Regions from separate parts of the Thiobacillus sp. SCN 63-57 genome, predicted to be linked through region 2. Evidence: predicted binding sites of a transcription regulator. Region 2 holds the regulator's gene; each other region holds the start of a gene.
The links. The regulator sigma-54, encoded in region 2, starts transcription at its own class of promoters, with help from an activator protein. The targets are predictions, from matches to a motif close to TGGCACNNTTCCTGCT.
Positions count from the first base shown of each region.

Region 1: ABT23_RS07630 (TorF family putative porin) is a predicted target of sigma-54. The motif match lies at 2,446-2,461, and genes of this name have one in related genera.
Region 3: glnL (nitrogen regulation protein NR(II)) is a predicted target of sigma-54. The motif match lies at 2,318-2,333, and genes of this name have one in related genera.

Region 1 covers NZ_MEGP01000017.1:13,835-19,035, reverse strand. The annotation lists gene ABT23_RS07645 (VIT1/CCC1 transporter family protein) at 1-512, opposite strand, end outside; gene ABT23_RS07640 (YifB family Mg chelatase-like AAA ATPase) at 509-1,999, opposite strand; gene ABT23_RS07635 (accessory factor UbiK family protein) at 2,000-2,263, opposite strand; gene ABT23_RS07630 (TorF family putative porin) at 2,510-3,292, shown strand; gene glnK (P-II family nitrogen regulator) at 3,361-3,699, shown strand; gene ABT23_RS07620 (ammonium transporter) at 3,711-5,132, shown strand.
Region 2 covers NZ_MEGP01000022.1:18,756-23,956, reverse strand. The annotation lists gene lptC (LPS export ABC transporter periplasmic protein LptC) at 1-251, shown strand, start outside; gene lptA (lipopolysaccharide transport periplasmic protein LptA) at 256-792, shown strand; gene lptB (LPS export ABC transporter ATP-binding protein) at 789-1,511, shown strand; gene ABT23_RS10090 (RNA polymerase factor sigma-54) at 1,584-3,017, shown strand; gene raiA (ribosome-associated translation inhibitor RaiA) at 3,175-3,510, shown strand; gene ABT23_RS10080 (PTS sugar transporter subunit IIA) at 3,603-4,058, shown strand; gene hprK (HPr(Ser) kinase/phosphatase) at 4,075-5,028, shown strand; gene rapZ (RNase adapter RapZ) at 5,029-5,201, shown strand, end outside.
Region 3 covers NZ_MEGP01000020.1:125,148-130,348, forward strand. The annotation lists gene glnA (type I glutamate--ammonia ligase) at 145-1,554, shown strand; gene ABT23_RS09265 (DUF4124 domain-containing protein) at 1,688-2,158, shown strand; gene glnL (nitrogen regulation protein NR(II)) at 2,346-3,401, shown strand; gene ntrC (nitrogen regulation protein NR(I)) at 3,407-4,825, shown strand; gene grxD (Grx4 family monothiol glutaredoxin) at 4,900-5,201, opposite strand, start outside.

The sequences.
Region 1 (5,201 bases), on a different contig from region 2:
AATGCGCCCGCCAGCAAGCCGGCCACGCCGGTCAACACGATGATCGAGGGCTCCGGGGCGGCACCCGCCACGCCATAGATCAAGGCAGCGTTCGATACCAGACCGTCGTTGACGCCAAACACCCCGGCACGCAAGGCATTGCCCGCGGCACCGTTCTGGTGGCGCTTGCCGATGTCGTCGCGCCGAAGCGGCATGGGATGCGGCGGGTTTAGCGTATAGAGCGCCATGCCGCGTACCTTCATCGCCGCCAGCACGCCGCGCATGGCACGCGGCTTGAATCTGCGGGTGAGGGTGGCGACGACGCGCGCGCGCAGATCGGGCCGGAACGCGGCGGGCGGTTGCCCGCCCTTTTGCATAATGGCGGCCAGCCATATTTCCGCCTGGTCGTCGGCCGCCTGCGCCAGTTCGTTGAACAGCGCTTCGCGCGTCGTGCCGCGCTCGCATTCCGCGACGACGCGGTACAACCAGGCCGACTGCTTTTCTTCCTGCCAGGATTCGTAGGGATCACTCATGCGGGAGGCCGTCGGTATTGAATGGCTTCGGCGAGATGCGCCGGTGCGATCGCGTCGCTGTCAGCCAGGTCGGCCACGCTGCGCGCGAGCTTGAGGACGCGGTGATAGGCGCGCGCGGACAGGTTCAGCCGCGCGATCGCCTGCTTCAGCAAGTTTTCCCCAGCGGTATCCAGTTGGCAGAACTGTTCGATTTCCTGCGTACCGAGCGAGGCATTGGGTTTGTCCTGCCGCTGCATCTGGCGTGCGCGCGCCGCCTGCACGCGGCCGCGGATGGCCGCGCTGGGTTCGCCGGCGCTGGCCTGCATCAGTTCGGCTTGCGTCAACGCCGGCACGCTGATCTGGATGTCGATGCGGTCGAGTAGCGGTCCCGAAATGCGTCCACGGTAGCGCGCAATCTGGTCCGGCGTGTCGCGGCAGGCCTGGGTCGGGTGGCCGAGGTAGCCGCAGGGACAAGGATTCATTGCGGCGACCAGTTGGAAGCGCGCCGGGAAATCGGCCTGCCGAGCGGCGCGGGAAATCGTGATGCGCCCGGTTTCCAGCGGCTCACGCAGCACCTCCAGTACCTGTCGGGAGAATTCCGGCAGTTCGTCGAGAAACAGCACGCCATGGTGGGCCAGTGAAATCTCGCCCGGACGCGGGTTGCCGCCGCCACCCACCAAGGCCACCGCCGAGGCCGTGTGGTGCGGCGCGCGAAAGGGGCGGCGCTGCCAGTGTTCGTGGCGGAAACCGCCATTGAGCGAAGCGACCGCGGCCGCTTCCAGCGCCTCGGTCTCGTCCATCACCGGCAGAATGCCTGGGAAGCGTGCGGCCAGCATTGACTTGCCGGTGCCGGGCGGGCCTGACATCAGGATCGAATGTCCCCCGGCGGCGGCGACTTCGAGCGCGCGCCGGGCGGCGGCCTGGCCTTTGACGTCGGCGAAGTCGGGATAGTCGGGCGTCAGAGGGAGGGCGCCCGATTCGGGCGCGGAGAGCGTGGCCTGCCCTGCGAGCCAGGCACAGACAGCGAGCAGGCTCGCCGCCCCCAGCGTCTCGACGCCGCTGGCGAGCGCCGCTTCGCTCGCCGAGGCGCTGGGCAGCACCAGTTGCCGGCCTGCCGTGCGTGTCGCGAGTGCCATCGCCAACGCGCCGCGCACCGGACGCAATTCACCGGTCAGTGCGAGTTCGCCCGCGAATTCGGCGTGTTTGAATTTGTCGGCCGGAACCTGCCCTGAAGCGGCGAGGATCGCCAGCGCGATCGGCAGGTCGAAACGTCCGGATTCCTTCGGCAAATCGGCCGGCGCGAGGTTGACCGTGATGCGGCGCGCAGGGAATTCATAGCGTGCATTCTGGATCGCCGCCCGTACGCGGTCGCGCGCTTCCTTCACCTCGGTTTCCGGGAGGCCGACCAGCGTGAACGCTGGCAGGCCGTTGGCCAGATGCGCCTCGACCACCACCTCCGGCGCATGCATGCCGTTCAGCGCCCGGCTTTTGACGACGGCAACGGCCACTTAGGCGTCTTGGCTCTGCTGCTTTTCCAGTTCGGTCAGCCGCGCCTCGAGTTGCGCGAGCTTCGCGCGCGTGCGCGCCAGCACTTCGGTCTGCACGTCGAATTCCTCGCGGCTCACCATATCCAGCTTGCCGAGCATCGACGTGACGCCGGCCTTGAGATTCTGTTCGATGTCCTTGGCGGGGGATTGCTTCATGACCTCGCCCAGCTTGCCGACCAGATCGTTGATGAATGCAGGGGTGGGGAATTTCGGATTCGGGTTCATACGGCCTCCATGACAGGGAGAGTGTAACAAGCACTGCCCTGGTGGCGTACAGCGGCAACAGATCGAAACATGCGGCACGAAGAGGGTGCATGACGATTTGATGGCGCACCATGAAAGTGCGGACTATTCTGGATTGGGCGGATTGGTTGATTCAACTGTTTGTTTTTAAACGAAAAAAATATTGGCATGGCTTGTGCTCATTGTGGAGTGCGATTTTGCGCGCCCTTATTCAAACAGGAGAAATTCATGAAAAAACTCGTACACGCTTTGGTTCTGACCGGTCTGGTGGGCGCGCCCGCCTTCGCCATGGCGGATGAACCCGCTTCGCCGCATACCCTGAGCGCCAATGTCAGCGTCACCTCCAATTATGTTTTCCGTGGTATTTCGCAAACGGGCGGCGAGCCTGCCATCCAGGGTGGTCTCGACTATTCGCACAGCAGCGGTTTCTACCTGGGTACCTGGGGTTCCAATGTGGGCTGGCTGACCGAGTTTCAGGGTTACAAGAGCGGCAGCATGGAACTCGACGTTTACGGTGGCTACCGCAACAGCATCGGAGATGTCAGCTATGACGTCGGGGCGATCCGCTACATGTACCCCGGCAGCAAGAATGCTGATACCAATGCGGCTTTGGGCGCATGGACCTCGGAAGCCTATGTTTCCGCCGGCTGGAAATGGTTCACCGCCAAGTATTCCTACTATCTGAGCGACGCGGTGTTCGGCATCGGCCCGAATGCCAATGGTTCCTACTATTTCGATCTTTCCGGCAGCCTGCCCGTCGGCGAAACCGGCCTGACCCTGGGTGCGCACTGGGGCACCTTCCACTTCAAGAACGTGAGCACGGCGAGCTACGACGACTGGAAAGTCAGTGCAGCCTACGACATGGGCAAGCTGGGCAAACTGGGCGACGGTGTGACCTTGGGTGTGGCCTATACCGACACCAACGCCGACAAGGGATTCTGGACCGATTCGGTCAATGGCGAATACCTGGGCAAGGGCACGACCACCGTGTGGGTTTCCAAGGCTTTCTAATGCGCTGACCAACCGGAGCGGTTCACGCAACTGCTCCATTACTTTCTTGCCCTAATTTGGGAGACATCATGAAATTCGTAACGGCAATCATCAAGCCGTTCAAGCTGGACGAGGTGCGGGAGGCGTTGTCCGCCATCGGCGTCACCGGCTTGACGGTCACGGAAGTAAAGGGATTTGGGCGGCAGAAGGGCCACACCGAGCTGTATCGCGGTGCGGAATATGTGGTCGACTTCCTGCCCAAAGTGAAGATCGAGGTGGCCATCAAGGCCGAGCTGCTGGAGCGCGTGATCGAGGCAATCGAGAAGTCGGCCAACACCGGCAAGATCGGCGACGGCAAGATTTTCGTCACCAGCCTGGAGCAGGTCGTGCGTATCCGTACGGGCGAATCCGGCCCCGACGCCCTGTGAGGAGCATGAATATGAAAAAGCTATTTGCTTCGTTGGGCCTGATGTTCGCCCTGCTGTCTCCCAATCTCGTTCTGGCGGAAGACGCAGCCCCTGCCCCGGAAGCGGCTGCGGTCGAATCCGCTGCGCCTGCGGCGGCACCGGCAGAAGCCGCCGCGCCAGCAGCAGCCGAGGCACCCGCACCCGCACCTGCCCCCGCGGCCGAGGCGCCCAAGCTGGATTCCGGCGCCACGGCCTGGATGCTGACGTCCACCGCCCTGGTTCTGCTGATGACGATCCCTGGCCTGGCCCTGTTCTACGGCGGCATGGTGCGGAAGAAGAACGTCCTCGGCACCATGATGCAAAGCTTCGCCATCACCGCCATGATCACGGTGCTGTGGATGGTGGCGGGCTACAGCATCGCCTTCGACACCACGGGAATGGAAAAGGGCGTCACCAACTTCTATTCCTTCTTCGGTAGTCTCTCCAAGGTGTTCCTGGCCGGCATGGGCAAGGACAGCATGACCGGCGTCATTCCCGAGTCGGTGTTCATGACCTTCCAGATGACGTTCGCGATCATCACGCCGGCCCTCATTACCGGCGCGTTTGCCGATCGCATGAAGTTCTCGGCGATGATGTGGTTCACCGGCCTGTGGTCTTTGCTGGTGTATGCGCCGATCGCGCACATGGTCTGGTCCGGCGACGGAGGCTTCATGTGGGACATGGGCGTGCTGGACTTCGCCGGCGGTACCGTCGTGCACATCAACGCCGGTGTGGCAGGCCTGGTCGCCGCCCTGGTGCTGGGTCCGCGTCTCGGCTACGGCAAGGAACCCATGGCGCCGCACAACCTGACCCTGACGGTGATCGGCGCGGCCATGCTGTGGGTGGGCTGGTTCGGCTTCAACGCGGGTTCCGCGGTGGCTGCCGATGGCCGCGCGGGGATGGCCATGGCCGTCACCCAGATCGCCACCGGCGCTGCCGCGCTGGGCTGGATGTTTGCGGAATGGATGAGCAAAGGCAAACCGAGCGTGCTGGGCATCGCCTCCGGCGCGGTCGCCGGCCTGGTGGCCATCACGCCGGCGTCCGGTTTTGTCGGCCCCACGGGCGGTCTCGTCATCGGCCTCGTCGCCGGCGCGGTCTGCTTCTGGTCCGCCACGTCGCTCAAGCGCATGCTGAAGTATGACGATTCGCTGGATGCCTTCGGCGTGCACGGTATCGGCGGTATCGTCGGCGCAATCCTGACCGGCTACTTCGCGGTCGAATCGATCGGCGGCACTGCCGGCAGCATGGCCCAGGTCGTGACCCAGATCGAAGGCGTGCTCATCACCATCGCCTACACCGCGATCGGCACCTACATCATCCTGAAGGTGCTGGATCTGGTCATGGGCCTGCGTGTGACCGAAGAACAGGAACGCGAGGGCCTGGATATTGCCCTGCATGGTGAACGTGTAGAGTGATGCAAGCAGGGGGAGGGATCCTCTCCCCCGCCCGCTTCAGAGTACATTTTCAGGGCGCCTTCGGGCGCC
Region 2 (5,201 bases):
GCCATGAGGTCGACCTGCGCGACGACGTTCTCGTGGAACGTGCCGCGCATGCAGGACAATCGCTCATGACCATGCGTTCGGCGCGACTGCTGGTTTTTCCAGAACGCAACCAGATGCGCTCCCCCGGCCCGGTGGTGATCCATGACGCCACACTGGATCTGCGCGCGGACGCGATGGAGTACGACGCCAAGCAACGTATTCTCAAACTGACAGGACGGGTGCATGCCCGTTATATTTCCGGAAAAGGCTAGCGCCATGACTAAATCGAATACCCGGCTTTACGCGGTGCTGTGCGCCGCCTTGCTGGCCACCTCCGCCCACGCGGAAAAGGCCGACCGCGACAAACCGGTCAACCTCGAGGCGGACACCGTCACCCTCGACGACATCAAGAAAATCAGCGTCTACCAGGGCAATGTCGTATTGAGCCAGGGCACACTGATGCTGCGCGCCGATCGCGTGCAGGTGACCCAGAATGCGGACGGACTCGACAAGGTCAGTGCGATCGGCCGCCCCGTGGCGTTCCGCCAGAAAACCGACAGCGGCGATGAATTCATCGAGGGCTTTGCCGATCGCATCGAATATGACGGCGTCACCAGCCAGCTCGAACTGATCGGCCAGGCCCGACTGCGGCGCGGCAGCGACGAACTGCACGGCGCGCAGATTTCCTACAACGCCAACACCGGGTTCTATAAGGTCGTCGGCCAGCCCAACGCCCAGACCCCGAGCGGGCGCGTACGCGCCGTCATCCGCCCGAAACCGCACACGCCCGCACAGCCTGCAGCCAAACCATGAGCCAGATTACCGCCCAGGGCCTGCGCAAGACGTATGGCAAACGCACCGTGGTGCACGACGTCTCCTTCGAGGTCGAAAGCGGCGAAGTCGTCGGCCTGCTCGGTCCCAATGGCGCCGGCAAGACCACCTGCTTTTACATGGTGGTGGGCCTGGTCGCGGCCGACGGCGGCAGCGTGCAGATGGATACGCACGATCTCACCCACATGGCAATCCACCAGCGCGCCCGGCTGGGGCTGTCCTACCTGCCGCAGGAACCTTCGATCTTCCGCAAGATGACCGTGGAAGACAATATCCGCGCCATTCTCGAGCTCAAGTCCTACGACAAGGCCGAGCGCGAGGAACACCTCGACAATCTGCTGGAAGACCTGCACATCGCCCACCTGCGCGAAGCGTCCGCCGTCAGCCTCTCCGGCGGCGAGCGCCGCCGTGTGGAAATCGCCCGCGCACTGGCGATCAACCCGCGCTTCATCCTGCTCGACGAACCTTTTGCGGGGGTTGATCCCATTGCGGTGATCGACATCCAGAAACTGGTGCATTTCCTCATCGAGCGCGACATCGGCGTCTTGATCACCGACCACAATGTGCGCGAAACCCTAGGTATCTGCGATCGCGCCTACATCATCAACGAAGGGCGCGTGCTGATTGCCGGTACGCCCGACCTCATCATTCAGGACGACAACGCCCGCAAAGTCTATCTCGGCGAAAATTTCCGTCTGTAACAACCGCCATCCCCAGGCGAATCGCGTTAAACTGGTCTCAAGCCGGCACGCTTTTTGCCGTAGTCAAGATTCATGAAACACAGCCTTCAACTCAAGCTCGGTCAACACCTCACGCTGACGCCCCAACTGCAACAGTCGATTCGACTGCTGCAGCTGTCGACGCTGGAACTGAATCAGGAACTGGAGCAGATGCTGCAGGACAATCCCCTGCTGGAACGCGAGGAGGAAGACGAAGCCAGCTATGCGACAGCGGAGGCGCCCGCACATACAGCCGAGGCCGAGGCGCAAAGCACAGAAACGGCATTGCCCGACCATACCGACTCGGAACCTGTCACCGCACTGGATGACTCCGACTGGAACGACTACAGCGTGGCCAGCGGCGACGACGAGGACAACGATTACACCCAGGGTTCGATATCGGGCGCGACCTTGCGCGAGCATCTGCTGAACCAGTTGATCGTCAGTCCGCTCACCCTGCGCGACCGCACCCTGGTCGCCGCGCTGATCGACGACCTGGACGATTCGGGTTTCCTGACCCAGCCGCTGGAAGACATCACCGCGAGCCTCCAGGCCGAACTCGAGGAGCTCGAACCCGAGGAACTCGAAACCGCGCTCAAGCACCTGCAGAACATGGACCCAACCGGCGTCGGCGCACGCAACCTGGCCGAATGCCTGACCCTGCAACTGCGCGCCCTGCCGCCGGACACGCCCGCGCGCGACGCCGCCATGCGGCTCACCGCGCATTATCTGGACCTGCTCGCCGCACGCGATGTCGGCAAGCTGAAGAAAATGCTCGGCATCGACGACGCCACGCTGCGCGCCGCACGTGCCCTGATCCTGTCCCTGAACCCGCGCCCGGGCGCCGCTTTCGGCGCCGACGACACGCACTACGTGATTCCCGACGTCTACGTGCGCAAGGTCAAGGGCATGTGGATCGCCAGCCTCAACGCCGACGCCATGCCCAAGCTGCGCGTCAACCGCGTCTATGCCGACATCCTGGCACGCCACCGCGAAAGCGGCGGCAGCCAGCTCGCCAGCCAGCTGCAGGAAGCACGCTGGCTGATCAAGAACGTGCAGCAACGTTTCGACACCATCCTGCGCGTCTCGCAGGCCATCGTCGACCGCCAGAAGCAATTCTTCGAACATGGCGAGGTGGCGATGCGCCCGTTGGTACTGCGCGAAATCGCCGATGCAGTGGAGCTGCACGAATCGACCATTTCGCGCGTGACTACGCAAAAATACATGATGACGCCGCGCGGCTTGTACGAGCTGAAGTATTTCTTCGGCAGCCACGTCTCGACCGACAGCGGCGGCGCCTGTTCCTCGACCGCCATTCGTGCCCTTATCAAGCAGCTGGTTGCTGCCGAAAGCGCCAAGAAACCGCTGTCGGATGGCCAATTGGCGGAAGTTCTGGGCCAGCAGGGTATCGTGGTAGCCCGCCGCACGGTCGCCAAGTATCGCGAATCGCTGCAAATCCCACCCGCCAACATGCGCCGCGCACTTTGATCGCAAAGGCTTTTCCTGCACAGTCCGCCTAACAATCCGTGCCATGCTTGAATGTGCCGGGCTTTCGTCCCACAATGAAATCGAGCACAACAGATCGCTCCTGGAAGGTCGGTAGCATGCCGGCTTCCAGTTATGTTCAGCAGACTTAGGAGGCTCTATGAATTTGACGATTTCCGGTCATCATCTGGAAGTGACCCCAGCCATCCGCGACTACGTTTCCGAGAAACTCGACCGCGTCAAACGCCATTTCGACCACGTTATCAACGTGACGGTCATCGTGCAGGTGGAAAAACTGGTGCACAAGGTGGAAGCCACGCTGCATGTGAAAGGCCATGATTTCCATGCCCACAGCGAGGACGGCAACATGTACGCCGCAATCGACCTTCTGGCGGACAAACTGGATCGCCAGATCGTGAAGCACAAGGAAAAAACCTCGGACGTCCATCAAGGCGGTGGCGGACTGAAGCATCAACCGACCGAAAGCCCGGCCTGACGTCGTAATCCCCCTGCCCGGAGGCCTCAAACAGCCTTCGGGCGTATAATCTGCAGATGCCGGACAACCTCTTTCCCCGGCTGTGCAAAGGCATGAACCTAATCGCCCCCCTTATCACCCCCGACACCACCTTGCTGGATATCAGCTTCACCAGCAAGAAAAAACTGTTCGAACATGCAGCCGACCTGTTCGCTCAGACCCGCGGTCTCAAAGCCTCCGACATCTTCACCAGCCTGTTCGAACGCGAACGCCTGGGCTCGACCGCGCTCGGTCATGGGATCGCCATCCCGCACGGGCGCATCAAGGGACTGAAGGAAGCGTGCGGCGCATTCTATCGCCTGAAGAGCCCGCTCGAATTCGATGCGCCGGACAACCAGCCGGTGACGCTGTGCTTCATCTTGCTGGTTCCCAAGGACGCCAACGAACGGCATCTGCAGATTCTGGGCGAGCTTGCGCAACTGTTCGGCGACGAAACCATGCGCGCACAGATGCTGGATGCCGCCACCCCGTCCGATTTGATGGGACGGCTCGAGTCATGGTCAAGCTGAGTGCGCAGGCCGGCGCATGGATGGCGAACTAAGCCACGTTTCGGTTGAAACCCTGTTCCGCGATCTGGCGGAACAGCTCGGCCTGCAATGGGTAGCCGGACGCACCGGCGGCGATCGCACCCTATCCTCCGAGACCATTCAGAAACCAACCCTGGCGCTCATCGGCCATCTGAATTTCGTCCACCCCAACCGGGTACAAGTCCTGGGCTGCGCCGAAATGGACTATCTGCGCGGTTTGTCCGAACCCAGTCTGCAGGAAGCGATCGACCACCTGTTTTCGAACGAACTCGCAGCCATCGTCATCTCCAATGGCGAGGCCGTCCCGCCGGTCCTGCGCGAGACCGCCGAACGCACCGGCACGCCCTTGTTCTCATCGACGCTGGCCAGCCCGATCCTGATGTCCTATCTGGGCCATTACCTGACGCAAAGCCTGGCCGAAACGACCTCGCAGCACGGTGTGTTTCTCGAAGTGCTGGGCATGGGCGTCCTCATCAAGGGCGATGCCGGCGTCGGCAAAAGCGAGCTGGCGCTGGAGCTGGTCACACGCGGCCACCGGCTGGTGGCCGACGACGTCGTCGAACTCAAGCATGTCGCACCGGAAACCCTCGAAGGCAACTGCCCCGCGTTGATTCGTGATTTCCTCGAAGTACGCGGCCTCGGCATTCTCAACATCCGTTTCCTGTTCGGCGAGACGGCGGTCAAGTTGCAAAAGAACCTCAGACTGATCGTCGAACTGGTCCATCCTCAGGAAATCGGCGAAGTCGGGCTCAACCGGCTCGACATGGTCGCCTCGACTGAAAACATCCTCGGCGTCGCCATTCCCAAGGTGCGCATTCCGGTCGCAGCCGGCCGCAACCTTGCGGTACTGGTCGAGGTGGCCGTGCGCAACCACATCCTCAAGAGCCGTGGAATCAATCCGGTCGAACAGTTCATCAAGCGCCAGCAGGCCGCCATCGACGGAGACGATTGAATGCAAGTCGTACTGGTATCGGGATTATCGGGCTCGGGAAAAAGCATCGCGATCGCGGTACTGGAGGACGTCGGCTATTACTGCGTCGACAATCTTCCCCTGGCCATGCTGCAGCCCCTGGTCGGTTATCTGCAGCGCGAAGGGCACGACCGCATCGCCATCGCCATCGACGC
Region 3 (5,201 bases), on a different contig from region 2:
AGCCTTATGGCACAATGGCTGGCGCTCGATTTTGGGTATGGCACGGTTGCTGCTAACACTTTGTTCTGTGTGACGTTTTGTGTGGCGGATTTGGGCTACATGCAACGTCGTAATTCAATTCATTTCAGTTTGAGGAGATTCAGCATGGCCGTGGCCAATGTGATCAAGATGATTAAGGACGGCGAAGTGAAATTCGTCGATCTGCGCTTTACGGATACACGCGGCAAGGAGCAGCACGTTTCGATTCCTGCCCGCATCGTGACTGAAGACTGGTTCGAAGACGGCCATCCGTTCGACGGTTCCTCGATCGCCGGCTGGAAAGGCATCCAGGCGTCCGACATGCTGTTGAAGGCCGATCCCGATTCGGCCTACATGGATCCCTTCTTCGACGAGCCCACGCTGATCCTGACCTGCGACGTGATCGAGCCGTCCGACGGCAAGGGCTACGAGCGCGACCCGCGTTCGGTGGCCAAGCGCGCCGAGGCCTACCTGAAGTCGACCGGCATCGCGGATACCGCGTACTTCGGCCCCGAGCCCGAGTTCTTCATTTTCGATTCCATCACCTGGCACGACAACATGTCGGGCTGCGGCGTGCAGATCAATTCCGAGGAAGCGTCCTGGTCGTCCGCCGAGAAATTCGAGAACGGCAACACCGGCCACCGTCCCGGCATCAAGGGCGGTTATTTCCCTGTTCCCCCGGTCGACAGCCTGCAGGACATCCGTGCCGCCATGGTGCTGGCGCTGGAAGAAGCCGGCATTCCGGTCGAAGTGTTCCACCACGAAGTGGCGACCGCCGGCCAGTGCGAAATCGGTACCGTATTCAGCACACTGACCAAGCGTGCCGACTGGACCCAGACCCTGAAGTACATCGTGCAGAACGTCGCCCACGCCTACGGCAAGACCGCGACCTTCATGCCCAAGCCCATCGTCGGTGACAACGGTTCCGGCATGCACGTGCACCAGTCGCTGTGGAAAGACGGCAAGAACCTGTTCGCGGGCAACGGCTACGCCGGCCTGTCCGAAATGTGCCTGTACTACATCGGCGGCATCATCAAGCACGCCAAGGCGCTGAACGCGATCACCAACCCGTCGACCAACTCGTACAAGCGCCTGGTGCCCGGCTTCGAGGCGCCCGTGATGCTGGCCTACTCGGCCCGCAACCGTTCGGCTTCGATCCGCATTCCGATCGCTGCCAGCGAGAAGGCCCGCCGCATCGAGACCCGCTTCCCGGACCCCACCGCCAATCCGTATCTGTGCTTCGCTGCGCTGATGATGGCCGGCCTCGACGGCATCCAGAACAAGATCCACCCCGGCGACCCGTCGGACAAGGATCTGTACGACCTGCCGCCGGAAGAGGATGCCAAGATTCCGAAGGTCTGCCACAGCCTGGAAATGGCGCTGGACGAACTCGACAAGGATCGCGAGTTCCTGACCCGCGGCGGTGTGTTCACCAATGACATGATCGACGCCTACATCACACTGAAGATGGAGGAAGTCACCAAGTTCCGCATGACGACCCACCCGGTTGAGTTCGCGATGTATTACTCGCTGTAAACACGGGACGTGTGCAAATAATAGGGCGGCTTCGGCCGCCCTTTTTTATGGCACGCCTTCAGGCTGAGCTATTCCGGGATCAAGATTGGCCGGCCGGTGTCCGTTAGCAAACGGGTACGCTACACTCAGCCCTATGTCCATCGCCCGTCTGCCCTTCCTTCTGTGCCTGATACTGGCTGCGCCTGCGCAGGCGGAAATCTACAAGTACGTCGATGAAAACGGCCAGGTGACATTTACCGACGTCTACAAGAAAGGCGCCAAGCGTGTCGACCTGCCCGGTGCGCCGACACAGCTGCCAGCCAGAAATAAAGCGCCGAGACGGGCCGCCTATACACCCAGCCCGGCGGATTTTCCGCGTATCGATCCGGGCACCCAGAAACGGCGCGACGATATCCGGCGCCAGGTGCTGCAGGATGAACTGTCGAGCGAACGCCGCAATGCCGATGAAGCGCGCCGTCAGCTGACGTTGGGCGAGCGCCTGCAGCCGGGCGAACGGGCAACCGACGCCACCTACCTCGATCGCGTAAGCAAGTTGCGGACAACGGTGCAGCAACACGATCAGAACGTCACTTCCATCCAGCGCGAGCTGGCCAATCTGAAGTAAGTCGCGCGTCCGGGCACTTGATGCGCCGAAGCGCCCACCAGGCTCCATGCCGCAAGGCGTAGGCCGCGGCTCCAAAGACGCGAGGCGCCAAGAACCACGCTCCACCCGCAAGGAGTAGGCCGTGGTTCTAAAGAAGCTGAAGCTTCAACAACCACGCTCTGGCACAATCAGTGCTTCTACTGAGTGCATGAGCATGCCGCCGTTTTCGCCCACCGATTATTCAGGACTGGATTATCTCTCCACCGGCACCATGATTCTGGATGCCGGGCACCGCATCCTGTATGTCAATCCTGCAGCCGAGACCTTGCTGGGCATATCCGGCGTCCTGTTGCTTGGGGATGACGCCATGTCGGTGTTCGAGCGCAGCCCCGAGTTGCTTGCTGCGGTCCAGACGGCATGTGCCCAGCAGGAAACCGTCATCGAATATGAACTCGACGTGGTGGTGAGCGGTCATCCGCCAATCCGGCTCAGCTGCAGCGTGTCGCCGCTGGACAAGCCTGAGGACGCCGTGCTGATCGAAATGCGCGCGGTCGATCCGCATCTTCGTATCGCCCGGCTGGAACAGGCGCGCCTGCAACAGGAAGCCAACCGCGAACTGCTGCGCAACCTCGCGCATGAAATCAAGAATCCGCTCGGCGGCATCCGCGGCGCGGCACAACTGCTGGAACACGAGTTGCCGCGCGAATCCCTGCGTGAATACACCCAGGTCATCATCAAGGAATCCGATCGCTTGCAGTCGCTGATGGAGCGGCTGCTTACTCCCCACCGCATGCCCCGTTTTGGTGCGGTGAATATTCACGAAGTCCTGGAGCGGGTCCGCAGCCTGATCCTGGCGGAAACCCCGAGCATGTCGCTCCGCCGCGACTACGATATCAGCCTGCCGGAAATCCGGGCCGATGCCGAACAGCTGATTCAAGCGACGCTCAATATCGCACGCAATGCCGTGCAAGCGATGCATGGCCAGGGTGAGATCATTTTCAGGACCCGCGTGGCGCGGCAGATCACGCTGGAAAGCCGGCGCTACCAGCTCGGCATGCGCGTCGAGATCATCGATAACGGCCCGGGCATACCCGAAGACATCCGCGAACAGATCTTCTTTCCGCTGGTGTCCGGACGCGAAGGCGGCAGCGGACTCGGGCTTGCCGTTGCACAGACGCTGGTCGCGCAAAACCACGGCACCATCGATTGCGAAAGCCGTCCCGGCTGTACCACCTTCTCCATTTTTCTTCCTTTGCCTGGCTGAACACTATGTCGAAATCAAGCTGCGTCTGGATCATTGACGACGACCGCTCCATCCGCTGGGTCCTTGAAAAAGCCCTGTTGCGCGAAGATATCGCGTGCATGACCTTCAGTTCGGGCAGCGATGCGTTGCGTGAACTGGAACGCAGCACGCCCGCCGCTGTGTTGTCCGACATCCGCATGCCGGGGGTGAGCGGCCTGGAATTGCTGCAGGCGCTGAAGGAGCGGCTGCCCAAGGTACCTGTCATCATCATGACGGCGTATTCCGATCTCGACAGCGCGGTGGCGGCTTTCCAGGGCGGCGCGTTCGAATACCTGCCCAAGCCTTTCGACGTCGACCAGGCGCTCGAACTGGTACGCCGCGCACTGGCGGAAAATGCCAGCCGTGACGTGCCTGCCAGCAGCGATGTCCCGATGCCGGAAATCCTCGGGCAGGCGCCTGCCATGCAGGAGGTGTTCCGTGCCATCGGACGACTGGCGCATTCGCATGCCACCGTGTTGATCACCGGCGAATCGGGCAGCGGCAAGGAGTTGGTGGCGCGTGCGCTGCATCGCCATAGCCCGCGTGCTGGCGCGCCGTTCATCGCGTTGAATACTGCGGCCATCCCGCGGGATTTGCTGGAGTCGGAACTCTTCGGTCACGAGCGCGGTGCCTTCACGGGCGCGGCCGCGCAGCGGCGCGGCCGCTTCGAGCAAGCTGACGGTGGCACGCTGTTTCTGGACGAGATCGGAGACATGCCGGCCGAATTGCAAACCCGTTTGCTGCGCGTGCTGGCCGACGGGCAGTTCTATCGTGTCGGCGGTCATACGCCGATCAAGGTCAATGTGCGGGTGATCGCCGCAACCCACCAGGATCTGGAAGTACGGGTGCGTGAAGGATTGTTTCGCGAAGATCTGTTCCACCGCCTCAACGTGATCCGCCTGCGCCTGCCGGCGCTGCGCGAGCGGCGTGAAGACATCCCGCTGCTGGTACGCCATTTCATGCAGAAAAGCGCGCGCGAACTGGGGATGGAAACCAAGGGCGTGTCGGACGCAGCTATGAAGACGCTGGTCAATCTGCCCTGGAGCGGCAACGTGCGCCAGCTCGAGAACGTCAGTCATTATCTGACCGTGATGGCGCCCGGCCAGGTGGTTGAGGTCGGGGATTTGCCGGCCGACCTGATGCAGGGGACGGTCGAGTCAAGCGGCGGCGACTGGCTGCAGGGGCTGGCCGCTGAAGCCGGCGCGCGGCTGGCACGCGGTGAGGCGGCGATTCTGGATGAGCTTACCCAGGCGTACGAGAAAACGCTGATCGAAGTGGCGCTGCGCCACACCGGCGGGCGTCGCATCGAAGCGGCGCACCTGCTTGGCTGGGGCCGCAACACGCTGACGCGGAAAATCCACGAACTGGGGATGGATGCGGAATCCGACGTCGACGAATCCAAGTAGTCGTCGCGTGCAAGGCCGCTTTCGCGCAACAAAAAAGCCGACCTCGGTCGGCTTTTTTGTTTGAGGGCTGTGCCTCAGGCGGCTTGCGCTTCTTCCAGAAGCTTCTGGATTTCACCCTTCTGGTACATCTCGATCATGATGTCGGAGCCACCGATCAACTCGCCCTTCACATACAGCTGAGGGAAGGTCGGCCAGTTGGCGTAGTACTTCAGGTTTTCGAAGATTTCCGGATCGGCCAGCACGTTCACCGCCAGAAAATCCTTCACGCCGCAGGCCTGCAGCACTTGCGCCGCGCGCGACGAGAAGCCGCACTGCGGAAACTGGGGCGTGCCTTTCATGTACAGCACGACGGTATTGTTGGTGACTTGGTCACGGA